DNA from 3 places in the Hahella sp. KA22 genome. Region 3 is predicted to be linked to each of the others. Evidence: predicted binding sites of a transcription regulator. Region 3 holds the regulator's gene; each other region holds the start of a gene.
What was found. Region 3 encodes LexA, which represses DNA repair genes until DNA is damaged. Its sites were predicted from a motif close to TACTGTNTANNTANACAGTA; they were not measured.

Region 1 (4,893 bases), 3.0 Mb from region 3:
GTTTCTATTGCAACACTTCGCCGGGTTTGCGTCAGCCTAATGAGGAGACTTTAAATGAGAATTCCTGGAATTCTATATTCCCTATTTTTACCGTTATTGTGTCTTTGGGGGCATACCGTCAAGGCGTCCGGTGATGCACTGGATGATATCGCCGGTTCGATGAACTCCGCGTTTGAAATGGCGCTGAGTGAGACTGACAATACTGCTTCAACCGTTGGCGGCGATAATGGGGCTGTGCCTGAAAAGGGCGCTTTTTTCACCCCATCAAAAGAAGTCAGCGCTGAGATCAAAGAAAAAATGATTTCGGAAATGCTTAAGAAGGCGCCTGCTGACAAGGAAGCTGAATTGCGTGCGGCATTCGCTGAGATCGATATTCTGCAGTTGATGGGCGATGCGGTGAAGAAAGACGGTTATCAGGCCAATGACTTGGCTTTGGCGATGGCTGCCTGGGTCACCACGTCCTTTAGTATCCTCAATGATCAGGAAACCAACGACGCTGAAGATCGTGCGGTATGGAAGCAGTTTCGCCAAGTGATTGCGACAAACCCTTCACTTGCCGAACTTTCGGATCGCGACAAGCAAATTACGGCGGAGACGCTGTACTGGTATTCTGCGCTCGCCGCCAACGACTATCAGCAAGCCAAAGCTGGAACTCCCGGTTGGAAGCTGGATGAGGTCAAAGGCTACATAAAGCGTGATCTCAAAGCGCGTAAAATTCACCCGGAGCTGGTTACGATTTCCGCTGAGGGCGGCTTGGTCGCTCGTAAGTAATTTCGCCGTGCAGGGACGCACAGCCATCCGTTCTTTTACTCGTAGCCCAAAGATAGTCTGACTAGATCCTGTACGTTGCGCGCGCCCAATTTGCTCGCCATGTTGGCGCGATGCAGTTCCACGGTTTTCACGCTAATGCCAAGGATATCCGCAATGGTTTTATTTAGCTTTCCGGCGCACACATGGGTCAATACTTGGCGCTCTCTTGGAGATAAGCGCCCCAGTTTTTCTTTGGCCGCCTGTGGATTGCGTAATGCGGAACCGGGTTCTGAAATAGCGCTTTTCACGGTTTCCACCAGAATGGAATTTTCGAAAGGCTTCTCCAGAAAGTTCGCTGCGCCCATGCGCATGGCGCTGACGGCCAGAGTGACGTCGGCGTGTCCGGTTATGAGGACGACCGGAATGGAAAGACGACGCGAGCGTAATTCCTCCATCAGTTCGAGCCCGTTCATATCAGGCATGCGCAGGTCGGTCACGACGCATTTATCGCTTAATGGAATGGCTGCATCTTCCAGTTGCTGAAGTCTCGCTAACAGGCCTGCGGCCCGATTGAAATCTTCTACCTGTAAGCCGGCTGCCTCCAACATCCAGACGGTGGAGCGGCGAAAGTCTTCGTTATCGTCTACTAGTAAAATTTGTGCTGCGTTCATGCTTGTCTCTTCGAAAAGATGTATCCACAAAAATAATTTGGAATGCCGCGCTTCTGGCGGCTCGCAATCATTTAGTCAGGAGGGCGTACAGGCGTCGCAGATGGGGCTAGCGGCAGAGTGAAAGAGAAGACGGAGCCGCCGTCAGGGTTGTCTTTAAATCCCAGAGTTCCATGATGAAGCTCGATGAAGGACTTGCTGATAGCGAGACCCGCACCCATCCCATCAGGCTTGGTGGTGAAGAAGGGGGTGAACAGTCGGTTGCGGAGGCGCTGTGGTATTCCGCAGCCTTTGTCCGTCACGCTTACCTCGACCCAGTCGGCTGAAATGACCTGAGCGCCAACAATGAGCTCGCGCTCATGGATAGGCGTGTCGCGCATGGCGTCCATAGCGTTGCGGACCAAATTTCCCAGGGTTTGCTCGATCATGATTCTATCCACACAGACATTGGGTATGTCCGCCGCTATCTGCAATCGGGTTTTCACTTGGCGTCTATGGGTTTCGAGTTGCAGAAGCTCCAGCACGCCGCTAGCTAACTGGCGCAGTGAGATTTCATCTGCGCGAGGCTCTCGTGAGTTGACGAATTTGCGTATGCGAGCAACCACAGCCGCTGCCTGATGGGCCTGCCGAATCGCAAGTTGCACTGCTTCTTCCGGCTTATCGACGCCGGTATGTTTTTCAAGCAGTAGCTTGGCGGCGTTAAGGTAATTGAGAATAGCGCCGATGGGCTGGTTCAGCTCATGGGTCAGGGCGGTCGCCATCTCGCCAATCGACATACTTTTGGAGGCTTGCTGCAACTGGGCGTGCATGTCTTCAGGTCTTAGCAGCAGCAGTGAAGGCTCATCTACTTTCTGTACTGATAACATTAATCTCACGCCTTCGGCGTCATGAAACGGCGCGCTGTTTAGCGTATAAAAAGCGCCGGTTTCCGGGTAATGCGCCTGCAGTGAAAACGCGTCGCCTTTTAAGTGCGCCTCTTTGCATTCAACAGGCTGGAACAGTTGTAGGAATGAGTCGCGATGAGACGTCAGCCGGGATTGTGTTTTTCCGCCGCTACTAAACTCACGTAGAAACAAAGTGTTGCAGGCGATGAATTCGCCTTGACGAGAATGCACGGCGGTGGGATAGGGGAGGGCGTTCAAGAGCGGATATTTTTCACCGCCATGGGAGGCGTTGGCGGCTTTGGGCTCCTTGTACGCAATGATGTCAGGCTGATACGCATTGGCTGCAAGCCTGTTTTTTAACATAAGCATCTTTCTGTCCTCCCTGCACTGTCAGATACCTGGATTAAACCTCGCACTCCCTAATGCTGATGAGCGAGAATGCCGCTTAATCCGAACGTCAAACTGGCGGATATCCTAAATGCCTTGCGCGACGAGGCGCAATCATATATTCGGACTATTACCATTTGGTTATCTCTTGTGTTTGCAGTAAAAATCAACTCATTGCGCCTTTATTTTCAGGTGGTTACTGTATTTGGATGAATCTTGTGTGACGCTCTTGACCTGACTTTGAAACTGTATGAATATACAGAGGCTAATTTTAGGAGGCGACAAAATGGCCGTAGTGACCCTGTATATGAGTGACAGAGACCCATCACAACAGATGTTTAAATCCAAGAAAGAAGCTGACGATCATGATAAAAAGCTTGAGCTTGCCGAAGGCGTATCTCATTTCCTGGCGCAACGCCTGACTTCTTTGAATGAAGGTTTAGCGGAAGAAATCGGCATGCTGGTCGCTAATCACAAGGAAGCGTTTGCAACCGCGTTCAAAGGCAAAGTTGACGTGTTGTTTGAAGAGTCGCCAGAGTCTGCTCCCAGCACAGAAGAAGAGACTAAAGAGAACGCCAAGGTTAAAGACAGCGGCAAAGTGCGGGCGATAGCCGGCAAGGGCTGATGAGAAGGGACGTTGTCAGCGTCCCTTAGATGTAAACAGTCTAAAGCTGTATATTTTGCGTCACTATAGCTGGTGTTTGTTGCATGATGATGTCGCCTGCGCGAATGGAGGCTGTCACCACGCTTTGGCGGCGCAAGACTTCATAGTCGTCAGGTCCGTCCAGTAGGATGAAGTTGGCGGGTTTGCCGACTTCTACGCCGTAACGGTCTTGAATGTTCAGCACTTTGGCGCTGTTATGACTGATCAGGTCCAGCGCATTGCGATAGTCGTCATAGCCCATCATGTGGCATATGTGCAGCGCGAAATCCAAGGTGCGCAGCAGATTGCCATTGCCGAGGGAGTACCATGGGTCCTGAATGGAGTCTTGGCCGAGACCGACATTAAGACCTGCTTCTAACAGCTCCTTCACCCGAGTAACGCCGCGACGTTTGGGGAAGTTGTCGAATCTGCCTTGCAAATGAATGCTCTCTGTCGGACAAGATACAAAGTTTATCTGTGACATTTTCAGCAGGCGGAATAGACGGCTGCAGTAAGCGTTGTCGTAGGAATGCATCGCGGTGGTATGGCTGGCGGTTACCCGATGGCCCATATCCCGTTTCAATGCTTCCGCCGCCAGCACTTCCAGGAACCTGGAGCCGGGGTCGTCTATTTCGTCGCAGTGCACGTCGACAAGGCGGTCGTATTTTTGCGCCAGATCCATAAGGATTTTGACTGATTCCACGCCATAATCGCGGGTGAACTCGAAATGGGGGATGCCGCCGACCACATCGACGCCCATCTCTACGGCCTTTTCCATCAACTGAACCCCATTGGGGTAAGAAAGAATACCTTCCTGTGGAAACGCCACCAGCTGCAGCTCAATCCAGGGCGCTACTTCCTGTTTAATATCAAGCAAGGCTTCCAGCGCCGTCAGCGTTGGATCAGTAACGTCAACATGAGAGCGTACCGCCTGCACGCCATATTGGGTCAGCATTTTCAGGGTGTGGCGCGTACGCTGTTTAACGTCCTCATGGGTCACCATGGCTTTGCGTTCAGCCCAGCACTCAATGCCCTCAAATAATGTGCCGCTCATATTCCAGCGTGGTTCGCCAGCGGTGCCTGTTGCGTCCAGATGGATATGGGGTTCGACGAAGGGGGCGCTGACAAGACGCTCGCCGGCGTCCAGCAAAATTTCCACGTCCGACTGCGGAAGCTCCGCCATGGGCAATATGGCGCTTATTTCGCCCTGTTTAATCTGAATGGCGTGTAAACCGTCCTGGCCGCGTAAACGGACGTTGGTGACGTATTTCATTGAGGGACTCACCTGATTATTTGTTCTGAAGCGGACATTCTCCGTAAATGACCAGCCACTGTCGACAGCTTCCAGCAATATCAGGCGCCACTGTGTCAGATGATAGACAAGAGAGGTTGCGATGAGGGTGAAACGGGATAGGAATAAAAAAAGGGCCCTGATGCAGGGCCCAATGGGGTATAGAGTTAGACGGCTTCCCTTTGACTGCTGTCGGCAGTGATCTGGGCGTGTCTGCCCACGGTCGACAACAACGCCTGCAGGGTGGCGGTGGTGGTGTCTTCCGCCAAT
Region 2 (4,893 bases), 3.3 Mb from region 3:
TCAGGCCATCGCCGATATGGGGAAGCGCCCGATCCAGAATGACGTACATGGAATAATCAAGGTAGGCTTTTTCCGTATATTCCTTTAGCGGACGACGCTCAATCCCCTCTTCAAACATCATGCTCATAGATTCTTAAATGCTCGCTCAGCTCGTCATTCGAATTTGTCAAAACCCGTACTCTACGCAAGGTCTGGCCCAAGATAAAGTCAAATTCGCATTGCTACGTAGCGGCTTGTACGCATTTTGAGCAAGGTCCGCAATCACTAAGATCGCCTCACTCCATTTAACAAAGGAGGCTAACTTGTTATTCAAAATTTTCGTGCAACAGAAAGAGCAGTTGGCCGCAGCTAAGCCTTCCGCTCCACAGCTTCCAGCAAAATTTCCAGTGCTCGGAGCCAAACTGGCCCCGTTCCTGTTTCCATTTTGCATGAGTGCGTTCCTGGTGATGATGGCGATGGATTATCTCATTTCAGGACATTGGCAGGCGGCGCCTTACTACTTAAGCGCCAGTATCGTTTTGGCGAGTATTATCGCCGCAGTAAGAACCATCAAGAAAAAGCAGTAGCCGGATTTATCCGCCCTCTCATTCATAATAAGAGCTTATACGCTCATTCCTAACGTCACTTTCCACAGGCTGGAAACCCGAGTCACCGCAGGCGACTAAAAACAATAAGCCTACGCGGGCCGACCGGAAAGTCTGGCGAACTCATCCATATAGCGCATTACTTTTCTGACGTACTGGTACGTCTCCGTGGGCGCGTCCTGCTGCAGCGCTTTTAACACTTGCTCCCGAGTTTGTACTGGGGACTTTCCAACGATTTTACGTCGTACATTGCTTGGTCCCCAGTTGTAGGCCGCCAGAACCAGCATGGTCTGCGCCGTTCGATCTTCAACCTGACCAAAATAGCGATGTCTCAGAATTTTCAGATAAGCGCCGCCCAGTTTGAGATTGGTATAAGGGTCAGCCAGTTCTTTTTCCGTAGGATTTCGCGACTTTTTGTACAGACGCTTGTAGGCTTCACGACCTCCCGCTCCCGCCACCACCTGCATCAGGCCCATAGCGCCCTTTTCGCTGCGCACGTCTGGACGCAAACTGGATTCCGTTCTGGCGACGGCGTATAGCAGACGTTCTTCCATATCCAGCTCCACCGCCACCTTGCGCACTTCTTTGGCGTAAGCGTATTGAGGCACATGACCAGGAAAGCGATCCGCATCGTGAATAGGATCAGCATTGGAATAGTAGGCGGCGTGCAAGGCGTCGGCGTCTGGCAGTAACTGTCCATGACTGGGTTGAGCATTAAACAGACTCTGCATTCCCCCAAAGCGCCAGGCGCTAACTACCAGGCCGAGCATACAGGCGGCGATAAATGCGATAAACAGTGGCGTGATATATTGTTCAATTAAAGGATGAGCGGCGACAACTTTCTGCTTCATTCCCACTTTCTCCATCACATCTATATGGAGCCATTCTAATTTTCGGGGGAATTTAAGCTGTTTAAGCCGCGTTGGTATTTTGTTATTGAAAATTAAGCAAAAGCAAAATAATTAAAAACCTCGCCGGCGCGATAGCGTCGGGCCGGCGGGCTTATCAGACAATTAATACCAGTCTGTGAGCAGCACTCCAAAACCAATCCTTTGCGTGCGGTGGTTATAGTCAATCAAACTCTCGCCATAGCCATCGTAATACTCGATGTAACCTTTCAAACGCCCCTGCAGCGGAAAACTATAGGACAGTTGCACCGTCGTGTGGTTGTCATCGCGGCGGAAGTTGTTGAACAGGCGCATGCTGGCCACGTTCTCATTATGTTTATAGGTCGCCCCAAACTCGGCGTACCCCATATAGTTGTGGATATCGGGGTTGTCGTCGTCATCCCCGCTTTCCGGCAGACGCCACCAGGGTTTGACGCTGAAAGTCATACTTCCCTGATTGAACAGGAACGCCGTGTAGATGCGATTCCAGCTCCGCGACGTCGGTTCGGTGCGCCCATTCGACTGATGGCTCAACCCCAGCACATAATGCTCGGAGGTATAGCCAAACAGGCTCAGGTTATTACGGAACAAAAAGATCAGTTCGGGCTCGTAATTAGTTTCCCGGAAAGGTGCGGACAGAGACTGGTTATACAGCTGCCAAAACGAGACCTGGGTATAAGCGAACCAGAGGCTCATAGGCTCGGGGATAAAGTTACGCGCCAATTGCACTTTGAAACTGATCTGGAATTTGGTCTCCGAATGCTTTTGGCTCTCCAGGTCCATACTAGGCTCTCTGGTCGGGCTGTATGGCATCTCGTTGGGGTCGTCCACATAGGAGTACAACAGCAGATAGTTGGGCTTGTGGGGGATAATAAGGAAACGGTTGTCGGAGAAAGTCGTTTCAAACTCCAGGCGCTTATCGATATCGCTGGGCTGCCGGATATCGCCGAGGGGATCATCGTTCTGGTCCTCTACCCCGCCCGTTTGGGGGGCGTCTTCCTTACCCAGGGATTTGGCTACGCTGTCATAACAAATCAGGCGTTGCTGTACATCCTCCAGCTCATAGCACGCCAATATAGGCGTCTCGTTTTCTTCGGCGAAAACCGTCGCCGCCCCGAGTAGCAAAAGACACAATCCCCAACGCATTAAATCACCATTTCATCCTAACCCACTGAAGCCAAAGCGTATTTAACATCATACGCGAAAGCTTACAATCATTTATGTTTGAGCCCGAAATTACGATCCGAACATACCGCAGAAAATTCCTGTTGCCGTCCCCAGACAAAATACTGTACATTTAAACAGTATCTTGGAGGCAGGTTATGCAATACGGCGAAGCAAACAAAGGGCGTGGAACCGGGACCAATCCACACAATCGTTTTCACCCGCAACGCAGCGAGAGCGATCCCGCTGAAATCGCCGCATGGAGTGAAGTCCACGACGAAGCTTATCAGAAGCACCCGCAAACGGAATATATCCAGCAAAGCTGTCAGTCCATTGTCAGCAAGAATAATTCCCCCGATATTCCCTTCACCTACTCCATCAATCCTTATCAGGGATGCGAACACGGATGCGTCTACTGCTACGCCCGCCCCAGCCATGAGTATCTGGACCTGTCGCTGGGCCTCGACTTTGAAACCAAGATCTACTGCAAAACCAATGCAGCGGAAAAGCTGCGCATCTTTCTGGATCAGCGCAATTACCGCTGCGAAACCATTGCTATCGGCGGCAACACCGACCCCTATCAGCCCTCCGAACGGCAACTAAAAATCACCCGCAGTCTGCTCAATGTCATGGTCGACACCAAGCACCCGGTTACGCTGATCACCAAGAGCAACCTCATACTGCGCGATATTGACCTGCTGCGGGAGCTGGCGTTTCAGAATCTGGTCAAAGTCATGATCAGCGTCACCACCATGGACGTGAAGCTGAAAAATATCCTGGAACCCCGCGCGGCGAGCCCCAAAGCGCGTCTCAAAGCGATTGAGACCTTACGCCGGGAAGGCATCCCCGTTGGCGTCATGGTGGCGCCGGTAATCCCCGGCATCAACGACCCGGAGATTGAAGATATCGTCACCCAATGCGCCAACGCCGGCGCGCTCAATGCCGGCTATATCCTGTTACGTTTGCCTCATCAGCTAAAGGAGCTTTACGAAAGCTGGCTGCAACAGCACTATCCGCTGCGCAAGGAGAAAGCGCTCAACTTACTGAGGGAGTGCAGAAATGGCGAGCTGTATCAGTCCGATTTCCGTACCCGCCAAAGCGGCGTAGGACACTTCGCACGTCTGATCGAACAACGCTTCAGCATTGCCGCCAAGCGCAATGGACTTAATTTACGACGGGATTCCCCATTGCGTACGGACTTGTTCACGCCGCCCGGCGCATCCAGACAGATAGACCTGTTTTCCTTGTAGAGCGAGCCGCACGGCTCGCTCGGCAGGGCTTAGCCGAATACCGTTACGGTCTGCTGGCTGAGCGCCACCAATTCGCCGTTGGCGTTCCACAACTTGGAGCGGGTATAAGCATACCCTTCCGAAGCGTGCTCAACGTAAGCCTTATACAGACACAGCTCATCCGGTTGTATGGTTGGCGTTGGCTGCGGGAACTGGATAGACCAGGTCAGCGTACTGGCGGGAGCCGGCGTTTTCACCCAGGGCAATGTCGCTGGCGGCCAGGCGTCCACCAACCCAAGAATGTGACCCAGAGTCATCGCTGGCTCCGGCTGACGGAAGCGCACCCATCCCCCCATTTCTCTCGACTGCACGCCGGAGAACGGCAGGTTGCCGTAGGCGTAGTAGTAGTTGAAATGCTGCGTAAATTCGGGCGTGACGCCTTTGATGTATGGCATTTCAATACACTGATCGGGAACCTTCGCTTCTGGCGTCGCTTCGCCGGACGCATTGATGATGGTGTCCCGCGCCTTGCCGAAGCTGGCGAAAGCAGTGGCTTTCACTTCCCCTTGTTGAATTGCGCGGCCCAACACTTGGCTGACTGAACCGCCTTCGCGCAATAACTCACTGGCGACGGTTAATCTAGTTGGGGCGACGGGGGAGACGAACGAGATATTAAATTCACGCAGAGGGCGATCCTCGGAGAGCGACTGGCGCATGGCTTCGTAGATAAACGCCGCCACCAGCCCTCCAAAGGTCGAGCGACCTTGGGACCAGTCCTCGGCGATTTCTACATCGCATACTGAGTCGCTAACTTCTCCCAGGAGCTTGGAAAAAAGCATTGGAATTCACCTTTATTGCTTACATTGCTTCATGACGAAAAATGTCCTGGCCTCCTGACGTCATACTGCTACACGCCAACAGGCGCACACAGGATCGGGCGTTATTCGCCGGTCGCCGTCATCAGCGACCGAACGATGTTTACAACATTAACTTTAAATTGCAAGGCTCCACCGATTCCCTTCCAGCCGG
Region 3 (4,893 bases):
CCAGGACTGTCTGGGAGAGCGAATTTGATCCAGCGTCTCATGCACCAGATTCATGGTTCCTGCGAGCTTGGCGGGAGCGACTACCTCCGTTTTGAGGTAGAAGATTTTGTTGTCGATGTCTTCCGGCCGATTGTGCTGCTGAGCATACACAAAGAAATACTCATAGTCGGTTGTCACCGGCGTGTAAGAACCGTCTGGAAGCGTGGCCGCGAACGAAGAACGAAATGCCGCCTCTTCACCCCGGTAGCGCAGGATATGGTTCCAGATAATCTCCACTCCTTGATTTGGGATAGGAAATGGACTGGTGATCAAAGAGCCCTTAACGCCCGTGCCGCGAGGCATTAGTTCCGCCTTGGCGGCGTTTTGCTTCAGAGCGGCGTAGACGTGGTCAGGGTAAGAGGCGCTGCGGCGGCTGGGATATACTTTCAGAATGTAATCGCTTGGATACTTCTGCAGCAGAGCCTTGTGGCCTTCGGTCAGTTTGTCTGAATAATCCTGTGCATTGCCGGCGTTGATAATGAAACGTGGAAAGTCCGCATCAAAAGGGTCGGCATGCCATTTATCTGGATTGTAGTTCGCAGGCGGTTGCTTAATGCCTCCATCCCAAGAGGGTACTTCACCCCCTTCGCTGCCGGCCCTCTCGGCGCCGAGTGGCGTGAGATCCCGGTCCAAGCGCGCCACCTGATCCGGCGGCGCCTTAGCTGGGGCGTTTTGCGCGATTAGTGAAAATACGAGTAATACCAGTGCGTTATTTATATTTTTTCTTGCGTTACGGCTATAAGCCATGTCTTTCTCACTCTCTTTCTAGAAGTAACAGACAGTTCCCTTACTTTCTCTCCCTGGACAAAATTATAGCAGTCTAAAATATTATTCTAGTTTTCTCACTAGCGCCTTTGTTAGCGTTTATGGCGGGTTGCTGCTGAACGTTAACTTGTGTAAGGGGCGAGCCTGGGGTTCGGGTGCTAAGCTATGAGAAAGGGGCTGCTGATAGTTTGTCGCCATTTTCGCGGAAACCTGAGTCGGATGAGGTGGCAATGGTAGGAAATTTATGCGCCTAAACGAATCGGAATTGCGCCTCAGGAAATAGTCCGGAGAGGAATTTTTTATTAAAGAACTTATGGTTAAAAACCTATACACTAACAAAGAGCAATTGTTGATGAGTTAAGGTATGTCCGATAAGTGGCTGACTTATGTTAATGAAAACCTGTTTTTCGCCAAGCTGCAGTTGCAGTGGAAGGATACATCCTCAACGGTGGCGGAAAAGCAATGCGCCAGTCGGGCGGCTTTGCGTTTTCTACAGCAGGCGTATGTCGGCTTCTTGAACGAACTTGCGGAGCAGCGACGCATCAAAGTTAAGGTTGAGACGCTTGCTGACTTGGAAGGCCAGTTGGAGGTTGAATCGCCAGAAGTGATCAGCATGAAGCTGGCGGCGGCGCAATCCGATTCCTGGCTAGCTCAATTGCTGAAACAATTTGGGGAAATATCTCGGCCCCGAAAAAATGAAACGCCGCAGAATGAAAATATTATCGCCGCCACGTCAGCTCCATATGCAATGGAGTTAGCAGTGATGCTTGAGTCCATGCAGGCGTTCATCAACGAGATGAGAGAGCACAGTTTTGAGTGGTAGAGGTAAGCTTGAATGAAAGAAACCCTCTCAGGCCTCGACTGATAACAGCTTAGGAAAATGAATGAGGCGCCTGTGGCTAGTTTTCTGATTTGTTCACTCCCGGGTGTTGGGGCGATAGAAAACATGTCAGTGAGAACTTACGAGTAGGAGATTTGAAAATGGCATCAAGCTTCTTTGAAATTGTTCAATTGCCGAATGGCGATTTCGCTTTGCAACCCATGGGAGGCGGAAGCGAACATTTGGTGAAAATCAGCTTCGGTCAGGAAGCCAAGGCATATTTGGCGGAAAATGACGCAGCTGTTGCGCATGCAATGATTAATGCGGCGATTAAGCTGGTAGGAGATATGCGGGAAGAGGCGATTCGTCAGTCTGAGGAGGAAGAAAAGCCGAAAACCGTACATTAAAGGCCCCGGCTGCCCGCGTAAGGGCAGTCGGCGCTTCGTTCCCGGTTAGCGGCGAATAACGCCGACGCCCAGTCCTTCGATGTCCAACGGCTGTTGCGACAGATTCACTTCAATTGGCTCAAACTCTTCGTTTTCCGGCAATAAAAGCACTTTGTTTTTTTGACGCTGAAAGCGCTTTACGGTCACTTCATCGCCAATGCGCGCAACCACAATTTGTCCGTTGTGGATATCGGTCGTGCGATGCACCGCCAGTAAATCACCGTCGAGTATTCCCACGTCCTTCATGCTCATGCCTTTGACACGAAGAAAATAATCGGCGGAAGGAGTAAAGAAGGATGGGGGCAGTTCGCAATACTCTTCAATATTTTCCTGGGCCAGAATGGGATGGCCCGCTGCAACCTGACCGACAATTGGAATCCCCTGATTTTGCGTTTCCGTCGCTGGCAGCCTGATGCCGCGGGAGGCGCCGGGCACCATCTCTATAGCGCCTTTCTTCGCCAGGGCTTTCAGGTGCTCTTCCGCAGCGTTTGCGGAGCGAAACCCCAGACGATTGGAAATTTCCGCCCGGGTAGGTGGATAACCCGTTTCCTCTATATGCTCGCGAATCAGTTGTAAAACCTGCTCCTGGCGCTTGGTTAGCTTAATCACTCCACCCTCCGGCGACCTTAAAAGATCTGATAAAATTCTGTGTACACTATATGTTTATCCATGTCTGTTTATGTATACAGTAATGGTCTGGGCAAGTAAAGAAAAAATGTCTAAGTGACTGAGGTTTAAGATGAAAACTCCAATAGCGGACCACTTAACAAGTAAGCTGTTGAATATTGACCAGCAACAAATGCCTGTCTTGGTATATCGAGAAAAATATACATAGATGAATAGTCTCTCAGGGAGCAGCCTATGGGATCGCGCATTTTGATTATTCAGGGACACCCTGATCCACGGGGAGGCCGGTATTGTCACTCCTTGGCTGACGCGTATGCAGACGGCGCGGAGGCGGCGGGGCATGAGGTGCGTAGACTGGCGGTGGCGACAATGAGTTTTCCCTGGTTGCGTTCAAAACAGGAGTTTGAAGAACAGCCGCCACCGGAATCGATTATCGCTGCGCAGAAAGAAATCCAATGGGCTGAATGTCTATTTATTGTTTATCCGCTGTGGATGGGGGATCTTCCAGCGGTATTAAAAGCATTTCTGGAGCAGACGCTGCGACCGGGTTTTGCTGTAAGCGGTGGCGATAAGTGGCCCAAACGGCTACTGAAAGGGCGCAGAGCGCGTATAGTCGTAACCATGTGGATGCCTGCGTTTATCTATCGCTGGTTTTACCGCGCGCATAGTCTAAAAAGTCTAAAACGTAATATCCTGGGTATTTGTGGCGTTTCGCCGATTCAAACGTCGCTGATTGGCGCAGTGGAGGATTCTGATTCGCGGCCCCGAAAACAGTGGCTGGATAGAATGCGCGGGTATGGGGGTAGGGCGATATAGCCTTTGTTTTAGTTTTTGCCTTATCTGCTTGGCGACTTTGATACAATTTGATGCTTTTCTTAGACAGACCGATAACCCCTATCGGTATATCTTCATGGCCCGCACGGTAAAGTTCATAATCCGCAGCGTACTCTTTCTATCAGTTGTAAATCTCTTCAGGAATCGTAATGACGCCAGCGAACAGATGGTATAGAGCCCCCTTTGTGGTTGGCGTTGTCTTTCTTATTCTCACTGTCAGCGCAATGACATGGTCGAAGGGCGGTGGAGAGTTTTTTAAGTATTTTCGACACAACTCGGAGCAGCCGGAAAAGTTATCAGAATTGCCCCCGCCGCTACCGGCGTACAGTCGAGCAAAAGAGGACGAACCTTACTACGAGGAAGAGGGCAAGTCTGACTGCTATTTGGATGGTCTTTCGGGGCTCTCAGGTGACGAGTTTGTTCTCGCTATATGGGGAATGGATCATGACTGTGTGAGGGACATGGTCTTCTTGGAGGAACAAACTCTTCCCGGTGTATTCTCAGAAGCTAACATGTCCGCCGTGACGCAAGCGGCCATTTCAGGATCATCTTATTTTCAAGACGACAACTTCTATGAACTGACGAACCTCATTCAATACTTACATGCGGGGTATGTATTAGAGAGAAACCGCTCGCGTAAGATGAAGCTATATGGAAAGGCGTTGCAGAAACAGGTTGCGGTAGCCGTCGTTCAAGTCACCAATAATGCTCTGCACGGTGTTATTGGAGCAGATGGCGCGCGATTGGCCGTGTTGTCTTTAAAGCTGGTAAACAGTTCTGATAATCAGGGAACGGTTGTCAATGACTCGGTCGCCTGGTTAGAGAAACTGGGCAGGCTGACCGACGCCAATGGGCGTTATGATTCGGCATTAAACGAGCTTTTCAATATCTACTACAAAGGCCATGACAATGACGCCTTTATTGACATTGCCTCTCATGATCCACAGTTTCCTAATGCGCTCTATCGCTTCATTGTTAATAAAGATTCGTGGTTAGTAGGGAGCCGGGAGTATCTATTGATGAATGCCGTCAAAGAGCTTGGGCGCTTTCTGCAGTATAAAACGATAAAGGATGATACAGGCCACTTCATACGTAATCTGATTAACAGGTATGACCTGAGTCGTGATACAGCGAATGTGTGGAGCATTCTGGCTGGCTCTGTGGATTACTACGATAAGTCGAACTGCAGGCTGTACAATGCCTGCGACTTTAGAAAGCGCGTCGAGACCGTTATTTTGCGCCGGGAGCGCATGTGTGGCGGGACGGTCAGAATAAGGGCTCAAACCATGACAGAGGAGCAATTTGACTCAGCCTGTGAGGCTTTGTCTCGACGTGAAGATATCTTTCACCAGATGCTGAACA

Region 1: the regulator LexA is predicted to act here: its motif matches at 2,934-2,953, upstream of EUZ85_RS09830 (YebG family protein).
Region 2: the regulator LexA is predicted to act here: its motif matches at 2,759-2,778, upstream of EUZ85_RS08650 (PA0069 family radical SAM protein).

What each region holds. Positions count from the first base shown of each region.
Region 1 is NZ_CP035490.1:2,182,575-2,187,467, forward strand. It holds gene EUZ85_RS09815 (DUF6683 family protein) at 55-771, shown strand; gene EUZ85_RS09820 (response regulator transcription factor) at 807-1,421, opposite strand; gene EUZ85_RS09825 (ATP-binding protein) at 1,493-2,671, opposite strand; gene EUZ85_RS09830 (YebG family protein) at 2,976-3,314, shown strand; gene codA (cytosine deaminase) at 3,355-4,605, opposite strand; gene leuA (2-isopropylmalate synthase) at 4,791-4,893, opposite strand, start outside.
Region 2 is NZ_CP035490.1:1,934,143-1,939,035, reverse strand. It holds gene parC (DNA topoisomerase IV subunit A) at 1-127, opposite strand, end outside; gene EUZ85_RS08665 (hypothetical protein) at 303-566, shown strand; gene EUZ85_RS08660 (transglycosylase SLT domain-containing protein) at 677-1,435, opposite strand; gene EUZ85_RS08655 (phospholipase A) at 1,598-2,617, opposite strand; gene EUZ85_RS08650 (PA0069 family radical SAM protein) at 2,794-3,885, shown strand; gene EUZ85_RS08645 (acyl-CoA thioesterase II) at 3,915-4,703, opposite strand.
Region 3 is NZ_CP035490.1:5,232,123-5,237,015, reverse strand. It holds gene EUZ85_RS23095 (DUF1329 domain-containing protein) at 1-786, opposite strand, end outside; gene EUZ85_RS23090 (DUF6586 family protein) at 1,169-1,627, shown strand; gene EUZ85_RS23085 (hypothetical protein) at 1,786-2,031, shown strand; gene lexA (transcriptional repressor LexA) at 2,077-2,679, opposite strand; gene EUZ85_RS23075 (NAD(P)H-dependent oxidoreductase) at 2,932-3,513, shown strand; gene EUZ85_RS23070 (collagenase) at 3,681-4,893, shown strand, end outside.